DNA from 4 places in the Mesorhizobium sp. B3-1-9 genome. Region 1 is predicted to be linked to each of the others. Evidence: predicted binding sites of a transcription regulator. Region 1 holds the regulator's gene; each other region holds the start of a gene.

What was found. Region 1 encodes LexA, which represses DNA repair genes until DNA is damaged. Its sites were predicted from a motif close to TGTTCNNNNTGTGTTCNG; they were not measured.
Region 2: FJW07_RS03515 (sel1 repeat family protein) is a predicted target of LexA. The motif match lies at 1,359-1,376, and genes of this name have one in related genera.
Region 3: dinB (DNA polymerase IV) is a predicted target of LexA. The motif match lies at 1,866-1,883, and genes of this name have one in related genera.
Region 4: parE (DNA topoisomerase IV subunit B) is a predicted target of LexA. The motif match lies at 1,203-1,220, and genes of this name have one in related genera.

What each region holds. Positions count from the first base shown of each region.
Region 1 is NZ_VFTJ01000006.1:47,121-50,207, reverse strand. Features, by position in the region: gene FJW07_RS12770 (ComEC/Rec2 family competence protein) at 1-990, shown strand, start outside; gene lexA (transcriptional repressor LexA) at 1,031-1,765, opposite strand; gene kynU (kynureninase) at 2,215-3,087, shown strand, end outside.
Region 2 is NZ_VFTJ01000002.1:44,348-47,434, forward strand. Features, by position in the region: gene FJW07_RS03505 (DUF2147 domain-containing protein) at 732-1,073, opposite strand; gene FJW07_RS03510 (hypothetical protein) at 1,143-1,331, opposite strand; gene FJW07_RS03515 (sel1 repeat family protein) at 1,511-1,777, shown strand; gene FJW07_RS03520 (ABC transporter substrate-binding protein) at 2,150-3,087, shown strand, end outside.
Region 3 is NZ_VFTJ01000002.1:429,990-433,076, reverse strand. Features, by position in the region: gene FJW07_RS05585 (TadE/TadG family type IV pilus assembly protein) at 1-332, shown strand, start outside; gene FJW07_RS05580 (hypothetical protein) at 414-650, opposite strand; gene FJW07_RS05575 (hypothetical protein) at 680-1,027, opposite strand; gene FJW07_RS05570 (cupin domain-containing protein) at 1,302-1,682, shown strand; gene dinB (DNA polymerase IV) at 1,958-3,087, shown strand, end outside.
Region 4 is NZ_VFTJ01000015.1:66,717-69,803, reverse strand. Features, by position in the region: gene FJW07_RS23025 (type II and III secretion system protein family protein) at 1-9, opposite strand, end outside; gene cpaB (Flp pilus assembly protein CpaB) at 111-1,031, opposite strand; gene parE (DNA topoisomerase IV subunit B) at 1,286-3,087, shown strand, end outside.

The DNA of each region.
Region 1 (3,087 bases):
GGAGTAGGTGGTGCCGCCGTGACGTCGCTCATCGCGGGCAGCGCGACATTGTTGTTTGCGATCTGGCACTTCCAGCGCGTATCGCCGCTCAGCCTGCTGGCCAATCTGTCGGTCATGCCGATCGTCTCACTGATCGTCATGCCGTTCGCCGTGTTGAGCGCGCTGGCCATGCCCTTCGGCTTCGACGGCCCCTTCCTCTTTGTCATGGGCAAAGGCCTGACGGCGATGATCGCCATTTCGGCGTGGATCTCCGAGCGCTCACCAGTCGACGCCGTCGGGCTGATCTCGATCCAGTCGGTGCTGCTGGCGACGGTCGCGCTGGTCATCGCGACGATGGCCACCACCTGGCTGAGGCTTGCCGCCGTACCCTTCGCGCTCGCCGCGCTGCTGGCCATTCCGCATGTCCGCGCCCCGGATGTGCTTGTCTCGGAGGATGCGCATCTGGTGGCGATGCCGATCGGCGGCGGCGAGCTTGCCATCAACCGCACGCGCTCCAACGACTTCACCACGGACAACTGGAAACGGGCGCTGAAAGCCGAGGAAATCGTACCGCCGGAGACGTTCGCTAAAGACGCCCTCGACATCGCCGATCCCGTCGACCTGCCGCCCGGCTCGCCCTTCTACTGCATCGGCGACCTCTGCATCGGCCGGCATCCTTCCGGTGCCATCGTCGCGCTCGCCGAGAACCGCGCCAGCGCCCGGCCTGCTTGCGGTTTCGCCGACCTCATCGTCATCGACGACGCCACGGCCTACAATCCATGCCGCGATCCGCGCGTGCTCGTCGTCACCAAGCGGCAGCTGGCACGCGACGGCAGCGCCGCCATCTTCTTTGATCCGCAATCGGCAACCGCGCGGCCAACCGTTCGCTACGCGGTCGAAGAACCGTACCGACCCTGGCACGAGCAGCGGAAATACGCGCGTGAGGCGAGGGGGCTGCCGCCCTATCAACGACCGGAAAAGCCGGCGGTCGCGCCGCAGCCTACAGAATAGATGGCACACAGTTCCGGCGAAGACCGCCGCGCGGTTCTGCTCAGTAACGGCGGATGAGTCCGACGAGCTTACCCTGAACCTTGACCCGGTCCGGTCCGAAGATACGGGTCTCGTACGCCGGGTTGGCGGCCTCGAGCGCGATCGAGGCACCCTTGCGACGAAACCGCTTCAGGGTCGCTTCCTCGTCGTCGACCAGCGCCACCACGATCTCGCCCGGACTTGCCGTATTGGCGTTGCGGATTATGACCGTATCGCCGTCGAAGATACCGGCCTCGATCATCGAGTCGCCCTTGACCTCCAGCGCATAATGCTCGCCGCCCATGATCATGTCCGGCGGCACCGAGATCGAATGCGTCTGGTGCTGGATGGCGTCTATCGGCACGCCAGCGGCGATGCGGCCCATCACCGGAATGGACACGGCCGAAACAGCGTCGTCGTCATTGCTGGGTGTCGGCGTGCGCGACGGCGCCGCCGGCTTGACCTGGCGTCCGAGATTGCCCTGGCCGCCCTGGATGACGCTCGGCGAAAACTTTCTCGCGGCATTCAGGCCAGGCGCGATCGAGTCGGGCAGCCGCAGCACTTCAAGCGCGCGCGCCCGGTTCGGCAGCCGGCGAATGAAGCCGCGCTCTTCCAGCGCCGTGATCAGCCGATGGATGCCCGATTTGGAGGCGAGGTCGAGCGCTTCCTTCATCTCGTCGAAAGACGGCGGAATCCCGCTCTCCTTGAGGCGTTCATGGATGAACATCAGCAGTTCATGTTGTTTGCGCGTCAGCATGGCGGCCCCCTTGGGTTCTGAAACCGGAATCAGAAAAACAAACCCAGAACAAACACTATCTGTTCCAGTTGTGTTCCGCAACCGTTTAAAGTTTAGTGAATTTGTTGAGGCTTCGGAAACAATGTTGCATCCAAGGGATACCTGGCCGAGTCAGGTCAGCGGTATCATTGATTCCGCTCGATTATGCGGCCCTCCTTAAGCTGAAGCGCGGTCGAACACCATCACAAAGGCGCGGGCGGGATCGCTTCGGCTCTTGCGCGAACGTGCTTCACCGTGAACGAAACGGACCCAAAATGCCAACTTCGGCAATGAATCCGATCCATGGTCTTCGCCGTCTATGGACCAGCTAACATAGCGCAGAAGGTTCTTGCCGTGGCACGGACGGTGGTGAGACAACCGCCCTTGGCCAACCGTGAGAGGCGCCATGCCGAAATGGAGGCGGCAGCATGATGGGGGGAATTCCTGATCTCGCCGAGATCGAGGCGATGGATGCAGCGGATCCGCTGCGCGCCCTGCGCGATCGCTTCGTCCTGCCGGAGGGGGTGATCTACCTCGACGGGAATTCGTTGGGAGCGGCCTCGCACGCCGCATTCGACGAGTTGCGCAAGGCAGCTGCCGAGGAGTGGGCGCATGACCTCATTCGTGCCTGGAACAAGGACGGATGGTTCGACATGCCGGTCGAGCTGGGCGACCAGCTCGGGCGCCTGATCGGCGCGGCGCCGGGCCAGACCGTGGTCTGCGACACCACGTCGATCAACATCTACAAAGTGCTGCACGCGGCGATGGCGATGCGGCCGGACCGAACCGTGATCGTTGCCGAGGGCGACAGTTTTCCGACCGATATCTATATGGCCGAAGGCGTGGCCTCGACCGGAAAGAACACTGTCCTGCGCCTGGCTGGCGTGGACGCGCCGAGCATCGAGGAACTGATCGACGGACGCGTGGCGGTGGTGTTGGTCAACCACGTCAATTACAAATCCGGCGAGTTGCGCGACATGGCGGCGCTTACGCGCATGGCGCATGACGCGGGTGCGCTGATCGTATGGGATCTCTGCCACAGCGCGGGCGCCATGCCGGTTGAACTTGACAGGGCAAGCGCCGATTTCGCCGTCGGCTGCACCTATAAATATCTCAATGGCGGGCCAGGTTCTCCTGCCTTCATCTATGCGGCCGAGCGGCATCTTGCCGATGTGCGGCAGCCGCTCAGCGGGTGGTGGAGCCATGCACGGCCGTTCGCCTTCGAGCAAGCCTATGCGCCAGGCACCGGCATCCGCCGATTTCTGTGCGGCACGCAGCCGGTCCTGTCGATGCGGACGCTGAAA
Region 2 (3,087 bases), on a different contig from region 1:
ATATCGTCTGGTAGCATTGAAATTTTCGCGACATTCCCTTTGGAGAGCCCTTGATATGACAACTGTCTGTCGGTTCTCACGCTCAGTTGACAGCGCGAGGTATTCCCAAGCGATTGCCATCCGATTGATGATTGCTCTCCAGTTCGTTTGTCTTCCCACGCCGCCTGCTCTCGCGGCCCAAGCAACGGAACCAAGACATGGTGTCGTTGTGATTTATGATGACGCTAAATGGTCGATAAAGCGGAAGAATCCCCATCTAATCGTATTGAATTGTAAGGATGAGTCCTGCGGTGGTGCTAGTTCCGAGTGCATGACTTTGCAGTTCGACAATCGAGCCGACTCTTACGCACCTGGCCTGTTGACCCAGATGAACAAAGTAAACCGGAAATTCATTGGCATATGGGAGCGAAATGGCCAGCGTCTGGAGTTAGTAGACAAACCAGAATGGCAGACTCTCAACCACCGGAGCATCGCGTTATCCTCGCTTCGGTATCGGCTGGGCAATCGCGTGAAGCGTATCTGGTCCTCCCAGATACTCGCTCAATTCGGGACGACGGGTCTAGTCTGCGAAAGTGATGAGGATAAATATCCTGTCGCAAATGCAAGTTGGATGTTGCTCCTTCAGAGCATACTCATTCCTGGAGAATAGCGACTGCAGAGCCACGTTGTCGGGCCAGGAAAGCTACGGCGTCTCCGTTTGGATTGAGACGCCGATTAGCAGACCTCTAGAGTTAGAGCTTGTGCCAGGTCTGGCTTTTGCAGATCAGGCCGCCCAGCACGCAGCCGCTCATCTTGAGCGCGGTGCCCGAGAGCGTCGCCTTGCCGGAATAGGTCTTGTCGTTTGCCGGGTCGGTGATGCTGCCGGCATATTTGTTGTCGCCGGCAGCCTTCAGCGAGCCGATCGTCTTGCCGGCGTATTTGCCCGTCTTGAGCGTGATCGAGAAAGAATCGCTCCCGCCGATCGCCGCGGTGTCGCCGGCCTGCGTCTTCCAGTTGCCTTCGATCGGGTCGGCCCATGCGGCGCCCGCCATGATCAAGGTGGCCGCCAGGGCCAGAGTCAGCTTTCGAAACATCGTGTCCACCTCCCTATGGGGTTGCGGCGGGCTCCAGTCCGCCTTCCTGCCCCTTACGCAAAGGTAAAGCTAATCCAGCCGCCGCCAAAACGAAAGCGGTGCCGCGACGGAAGGTTGCAAGGATTTTCGTCGCGCGGCCGACTGAAAATAAACGCGACCGACAAACGCTTCGGTTTCCGTGGTTAGCGAAGTCTTGATTCCGCCGCCGGCAATTTTCATCGAATTTGACGCAAAATGGCTGAAACGCTGGATTCCCATGCTTAACAGTTTTCCGCGTTTACCTCTTGTTTTAGCTTTGTTTTCCTCAAATTAAGCAAGCCATTTAACGACGGATTCAAGGCCAGCCGTCATCCTCGAAAGCATCGAAAGAGCGGCTCGCCCCGAGGGATTACCAAGGGAAAAGGAGGCAGCTCTCGGGAGCCAGACAGGGGATTGAAATGGCACGCTTTGAAATGCTTGAAGACGGCTTCGGCGCCATGGGGGCAACTGCCCAGGCCGACATTCTTTTCGAACTGGGCATGATGTATGCGACGGGCCGCGATTGCGAGACCGATGTCGTTGCCGCCCACAAATGGTTCAACATCGCCGCGATCAAGGGCTCGGCCCGCGCCGCCGAGCTGCGCTCGGAACTGTCGGCCACCATGTCGAAAGTCGAGATCGCCACGGCGCTGCGCGAAGCGCGCGAATGGATGACGATGCACTGATCCTCAGCGCGCGCAGCGCTCGGAAATTCATTGGGGCAAGGCCGCGAAAAGACGGCCGGTCAGGAAGAACAAGAACGCGGCAGGTTGAGACAACCGAAGCCACGCAAGAACAGGGAAGCGAGCGGGTTCAGGCGCGGGGGCGCCGGGGAAGCTCGATTGCAAAAAAAAGCCGCGACCGGCCGGGACAAGGCCGGCGCGGCTTTTTGCATTACGCTTGGTAATCAGGCGTGTGGCCCAAGAAATCCTCGCCTAAATGAACCAAAACCTTCCGCATTGTGCTCTCGACAGTTTCGGCGAAGGGTGAAATTGTCCCGGCTCTGTGGAAGAAGCGCGGCCGGAGCGGCGCGCGCAAGTGGAGGAGTTCTTATAGTCATGAAAAAATTGGGTATTTTGAGCGCGGCCGCATTTGGCCTGATGATGAGCGCCTCGGTTGCCTTCGCCGACGACATCACCATTTCGGTGGTCGGCCCGATGACCGGCCAACTCGCCACCATCGGTGACCAGTTCAAGCAGGGCGCGCAGGCTGCCGCTGACGCGATCAATGCCGCTGGCGGCGTCAACGGCTCCCAGATCAAGCTCGACATCGAGGACGACCAGTGCGATCCGAAGCAGGCGGTCTCAGTCGCCAACCGCATCGTCGCCAACGGCGTCAAGTTCGTCGACGGTCATGCTTGCTCGGGCTCGAGCATTCCGGCCTCGGCCGTCTATGCCGAAGCCGGCACGCTGATGATGAGCCCCGCCTCGTCCAACCCGGTGCTGACCGATGCCGCGGCCAAGGCCGGCTGGCCGACCATCATGCGCCTCTACACGCGTGACGACGCGCAGGGCGCCTTCATCGGCCCTTGGATCGCTAAGAAATACGCCGGCAAGAACGTTGTCGTCCTGCACGACAAGAGCGCCTACGGCCAGGGTGTTGCCGATGCCGTGAAGGCAACGATGAATGCCGGCGGCCTCAAGGAAGTCGACTATGAAGGCATCAATGCCGGCGAGAAGGACTATTCGGCTCTCGTCACCAAGCTGAAGGAACTCAAGGCCGACGTTGTCTACTTCGGCGGCTATCACCCGGAGGCGGGCTTGATCCTGCGTCAGGCGGCCGAGCAGAACGTCAAGTTCCAGCTGATCATGCCGGACTCGATCGCTTCGCCGGAATTCTGGCAGGTCGCCGGCCCGGCCGGTGAAGGCACCATGTTCGTCTTCCCGTCGGACCCGCAGTCGAAGCCCGAAGCCAAGGACGCCGTCGCCAAGATCAAGGCCGGCGGCTTCACGCCGGAAGGCTTCACGCTGTTCTCCTATGCGGTGATCCAGGCCGT
Region 3 (3,087 bases), on a different contig from region 1:
CGCAGCTCATCATCAACGCCAACGAGCAGGTGAACCTGTCGCCGCCGGCCAGCGGCCCCTACGCCGGCATCACAATCTACCAGGCGCGCGGCAACACCCAGGCGCTGACGCTGAACGGCGGATCCGGCTCGGTGGTGAGCGGTTTCATCTACGCCCCGGACGCTGCCATCACCTATGCCGGAAATTCGGACATGAACGCCGAGGGCAGTTGCCTGCGGCTGGTCGGCGACACTGTCGCAATGACGGGGAGCTCCGCCGTTAAATCGGATTGCACGGCCGAGCTTGGGAACCGCGCTATGTATGCGGGACGGATGATCACCCTGGCGAAATGAACGCCAATCTCGTCATCCCTTTGAACGCAATTCCGGACGGAAAACCGCTCGCGCCTTTCCTGGAATTGCTTCTAGGGAAGATCACAACTCGCCTATGATATCCGCGCCCGCCTGCTCGTCGAAGAGCACCGCGCAGCCGCGCTCGAGCGCGACCTGCGTCAAGGCGTTGGCCGCATCCGCATCCGACGAGACGAAATCGCCGGTCAGGACGCGAAATTCCTCGACGGCCTTCGACATCGGCACCAGGCGCCCGGCAGACAGGTCGCTCGCACATGCGTCGATGACGCACAAAAGATCGATGAGTTCGAAATTATGCATGGCGGCCTCCGCCTGCGCCATCCCTTCGCTCAATCAACGGTACGAGGCGCGGACTGGTTCCCTCGCCTGCGTTCGGCGGATGGCCTGACGGGCGCAAGCTTGAGATCGAAGCGAGTAGGTAGGCATGGCTCGGCACAGGCCTTGCGCACCGATCTGGTGGCCATCGTGTCGATCGGAAGAAGGACCACCATCTGGGCATGGCGTTGTGGCCAGAGCGGCCTGCCGAAGAGGAGGAAGACGCCGCCGATCAATCCCGCCAAAAGCAGCGCGGCAAACAGGTTCGCGATCACGTTGCCGGGTTGCACGGCCAGCAACTCCAAGAGAGTTTCCAGGGCGAAAGGAATGCCCGCCATATCGCAGGAATGGCGGGCACCCATCGTCAACCGCCGATGAAGGGACTTTGTCCGGCGGCTTGCTAGCCAATGAAATGGGGCCGTTGTTGTTTCCCGGAAATCGGCGCCTCGGGCCTCTGCGTTCGGCGGGTGAGACTTCGGTCCGAACATGACCCGGGACCGTTGCCCGAAGCGCGGCCTTTAGCCAGCCGCGGCCCTTATTACATTAGCAATACCTTATGATAAGGCGTATGAATGAATGGGATAGCGGTCGCCGACGATCGCAACGTCGGGCTCCGCTTTTACAAGGGAGGATGCCATGGCCGAAGCTGCAATGCAGGTGACAAAACTCGAATCCAAATCGCACAACACTCCCGACGAGGTCCGCGCGCCCGCCAAGACGCGCGTCGAAATCGTCCGGCTGCCCGGTTATTCCCTGGCGCGAATGAACATGCAGCCGGGCTGGAAATGGTCCGAATGCGTCAAGCCGGTGGTCAAGACCGACAGCTGCCAGGTCTCGCATGTCGGCTACGTCGTGTCCGGATCGATCACCGTGCGCATGACCGATGGCACGCAAAAGACCTTCGAGGCCGGCACGTCCTATACCATCCCGCCGGGCCATGACGCCTGGGTGGAAGGCAATCAGCCCTTCCAGTGCATCGAGGTGCTGAGCGCCGAGCAATACGCCAAACCAGCATAGGCCGGATCCAGCCGATGGGCGGCTATGAAGCTGCACCAGCCAAGCTGCGGGATCAAGGCGACGTCACCTTGATCCCGTTCGCAGGTGCGATCGCCGCCTCATTCGAATGAATGAGGCAGGCTCATTCATTTGTATGAAGACACAGAAAGCAGGCTCATAGGGGCCTTGACACTAGACTGCTTTTGTTCTCTTTATGTTCCCTAAATCAGTCTTTTCCAACAGAGAAATCTAATACTGCACCGCGGCAAAGCGGGCACTGCAGACGGGAGCGCAGGATGCTCGCTAAGGACGCCGCTGCCGCCACCATCCTGCATGCCGATCTCGATGCCTTCTACGCCTCCGTCGAGCAGTTGCTCGATCCGTCATTGCGCGGCAAGCCGATCGCCGTCGGCGGCGGCGTGGTGCTGGCGGCTTCCTATGAGGCCAAGGTCTTCGGCGTGCGCGGCGGCATGTCCGGCCGCAAGGCGCGCGAGCTCTGCCCGCAGCTCATTTTCGTCGGCGGCCATTTTTCCGAATACCAGCGTCTCGGCGATGCGGCGATCAAGGTGCTCGACGATTTCACGCCGGTGGTCGAACGCATCTCGATCGACGAGGCCTTTGCCGACGTCGCCGGCTGCACGCATCTGTTTGGCCCTCCGCAAGAGATCGCGCGAAAAATCCGCGCGCGGGTGAAGGCCGAGCTCGGCCTGCCGATCTCGATCGGCGTGGCGCGGACAAAACATCTCGCCAAGATCGCCTCGCAGGTCGCCAAGCCAGACGGATTGGTGGTGGTCGAGCCCGGCACCGAGCTCGCCTTCCTGCACGATTTGCCCGTCACGCTGATGTGGGGCGTCGGCCCCGCGACCAAGGCCAGGCTCGCGGAAATCGGCGTCGAGACGATCGGGCAATTGGCGCGCACGCATAGCGGGGCGCTGGAGCGGCTGATCGGCCATGCCGCCGGCCAGAAGCTTGCCGCGCTTGCCTGGAACCGCGACCCGCGCAAGCTCGAGACGCATCGGCGCGCGCATTCGGCCGGCGCGCAATCGGCGCTGGGCAGGAAGCCGGCGCTGCCGCGCGTCTTCGTGCCGACGCTGCTCCATCTGGCCGACCGCGTCGCCAGCCGCTTGCGCGCCAAGGACCGGCCGGGGCGCACGGTCACGGTGCGCGTGCGCTTCGCCGACATGCGCGCGGTGAGCCGCTCGATTACGCTCGAGCAGCCGATCCACGCGACCGCGATGCTGGCCGAGATCGCCGAGGAGCTGGTGCGCGGCGTGCTGGCCGCCCATCCGGGCGAGCGCGACATCTCGCTGCTCGCCATCTCGGTCTCGCATCTGGAGGAGCATACCGAGCTGCAGCTCGAATTGCCGCTCGGCCTGGCGGACGAGAAGCTCAAGCCCGGCAGCCGAAAAGGTCTCGCGCGCTTCGG
Region 4 (3,087 bases), on a different contig from region 1:
GCCAAGCATTGCCGCCGCCAGCGCTATCGCGCCGAGAAGACGCCATCCCCCGGTCGTCCGAAATGCATCAAACCCGAACATCTTGCCCCGTCCCCGCCGGTCCCCACCGGCTATTGCTGCAGTTCCTGCGGCGGTTCCCGTGAAGGAACCTTGTATTCCTCGACCTTGTCACCACGCGTCACGATCACCGTCTTTAGTTTCGGCTCGCCCTGGTCCTTCGTCATCGCATTGACGAGCGAGGCGGCGCTCGCCTGCGCGTTTGCGGCAACCGAGCCGCCGAAGGACGAGATGGTCGTAAGCCCGCCATTGCTGGCGGTTGCGTCGGCGGCCGACCGCAGCGACAACGACAGCGTGCCGACGGTGCGGGCAAGCGCCACTTTCTGCGCCCCTTCGTTGGTGACTTCGAGGGTCACGGAATTGGCGATTTGCGGCTCGGTCTTGCGCTCGTCGGCGCCCTGTCCGACCGAAAGCACCTTGGCATCGGAGACGACGATCTCGGACGTGACGGTCGACCCGGCGGCGCCCTGCGCATTCTTGGACACTTCCTGGATATCGCCAGCGTCGCGCGTCAGCACGACGTCCACGCGGTCTCCCGGCGTGATGAAGCCGCCGACCCCGGCGATCTCATCGGTGCGGATGGTGACGGCCCGCATTCCCGGCGACAGCATGTTGGAAAGGGTGGCGCGGCCATTCGGCCCCGACAGCTTGGTAAGCAGCACCGGTTCGTTGACCTCGATCGGCGACAGCACGACCCGGCTGCCGTCCGCGAGCAGCTTGTCGATCGTCGGGAAAGCACCTTGCGGCAGGGAATCCTGCGGCCACGGAATCTCGGCGAGCTGCGGCCGTCCGAGCTCCATGCCGTAGCGCAGCGGCGCGCTTGCGACCACGATGGTCTTGAACTCGACCTTGGGCTGCTGCGGCGCCATGACGGAGACGACCTTGACCTCGGGCTGAGCCTTCGCCTGGCTCTTGACCCAGAAATCCGCCGCAAAGATCGAAATCGCGCCGAACACGGCGGCGATGCCGATCATGGTAATGGCCCTGCCCCTCACAACGAAACCCCTGACGCCCGTGGTCTTTTGTTGGTTGGGCCTCACGCTAGGCGTTAATGTTAAAGAATCGGGAATACCGGGGCACGCCGACCGCCCTATTTCGGCCGGCTTGGTTATCGAATGGTTTTAGAATAAGAGACAGTTTGATCCCTGAACGGAACAGGAACTCGTTCGCCCGCGAAAAGCGTGGCAGTATCGAGACGTGATTCGCTTTACCGGACGCTAGGCCCAGCATGGACGACAGCAACGACCTCTTCGGCAAGATGGAAAAGCCGGCACAGCCGGTGCGCGCGCCGTCGCGCCCGGCCGATCCGCTCGTGCAGGCCGCGAAGCGTTCGGCCCCCGCCCGCGACGGCAGCGAGGGCTACAGCGCCGCCGACATCGAGGTGCTGGAAGGGCTGGAACCGGTGCGCCGCCGTCCGGGCATGTATATCGGCGGCACCGACGACAAGGCGATGCATCACCTGTTCGCCGAGGTCATCGACAATTCGATGGACGAAGCTGTGGCCGGTCACGCCACCTTCATCGACGTCGAGCTTTCCGCCGACGGCTTCCTGACCGTCACCGACAACGGCCGCGGCATCCCGGTCGATCCGCATCCGAAATTCAAGAAGCCGGCGCTCGAAGTCATCATGACCACGCTGCATTCGGGCGGCAAGTTCGACTCCAAGGTCTACGAGACCTCCGGCGGCCTGCATGGCGTCGGCGTTTCGGTCGTCAACGCGTTGTCCGACCATCTCGAGGTCGAGGTCGCGCGCGGACGTCAGCTCTACCGCCAGCGTTTTTCGCGCGGCGTCCCGGTCAGCGGTCTTGAGCATCTCGGCGAGGTCCACAACCGCCGCGGCACGAAAACCCGCTTCCATCCCGACGAGCAGATTTTCGGCAAGGGCGCCGCCTTCGAACCGGCGCGGCTTTACCGCATGACGCGCTCGAAGGCCTATCTGTTCGGCGGCGTCGAGATCCGCTGGACCTGCGATCCGTCGCTGATCAAGGAAAAGGACCAGACGCCGGCCAAGGCGGAGTTCCATTTCCCCGGCGGCCTGAAGGACTATCTCAAGGCGACGCTCGGCGACGAATTCCAGGTCACGCGCGAGGTCTTCGCCGGCAAGAGCGACAAGCAGGGCGGCCACGCTTCGCTCGAATGGGCGGTCACCTGGTTCGGCGGCGACGGTTTCCTCAACTCCTATTGCAACACCATTCCGACCCCCGAAGGCGGCACGCATGAGGCCGGATTCCGCAACGTGCTGACGCGCGGACTGCGCGCTTACGCCGACCTCATCGGCAACAAGCGCGCCTCGATCATCACCACCGACGACGTGATGATCTCGGCCGCCGGCATGCTGTCGGTGTTCATCCGCGAGCCTGAATTCGTCGGCCAGACCAAGGACAGGCTGGCGACGATCGAGGCGATGCGCATCGTCGAGAACGCCCTTCGCGACCCGTTCGACCACTGGCTGGCAGACAATCCACAAGAAGCCTCGAAGCTTCTGGAGTGGGTCATCGCGCGCGCCGACGAACGCGTGCGGCGCCGCCAGGAAAAGGAAGTCTCGCGCAAGAGCGCGGTGCGCAAGCTGCGCCTTCCGGGCAAGCTCGCCGACTGCACGCAGAACGCCGCCGCCGGCGCCGAGATCTTCATCGTCGAGGGCGACTCGGCCGGCGGCTCGGCCAAGCAGGCGCGCGACCGCGCCAGCCAGGCGGTGCTGCCGCTGCGCGGCAAGATCCTCAACGTCGCCTCCGCCGGCAACGACAAGCTTGCTGCCAACCAGCAGATTTCCGACCTGATCCAGGCGCTCGGCTGCGGCACGCGCTCGAAATACCGCGACGAGGATCTGCGCTACGACCGCGTGATCATCATGACCGACGCCGACGTCGACGGCGCGCACATCGCTTCGCTGTTGATCACCTTCTTCTATCAGGAGATGCCGAACCTAATCCGCGGCGGCCATCTCTATATGGCCGTGCCGCCGCTCTATTCGATCCGGCAGGGCGGCAAGGTCGGCTACGCTCGCGACGACGCGCACAAGGACGAACTGCT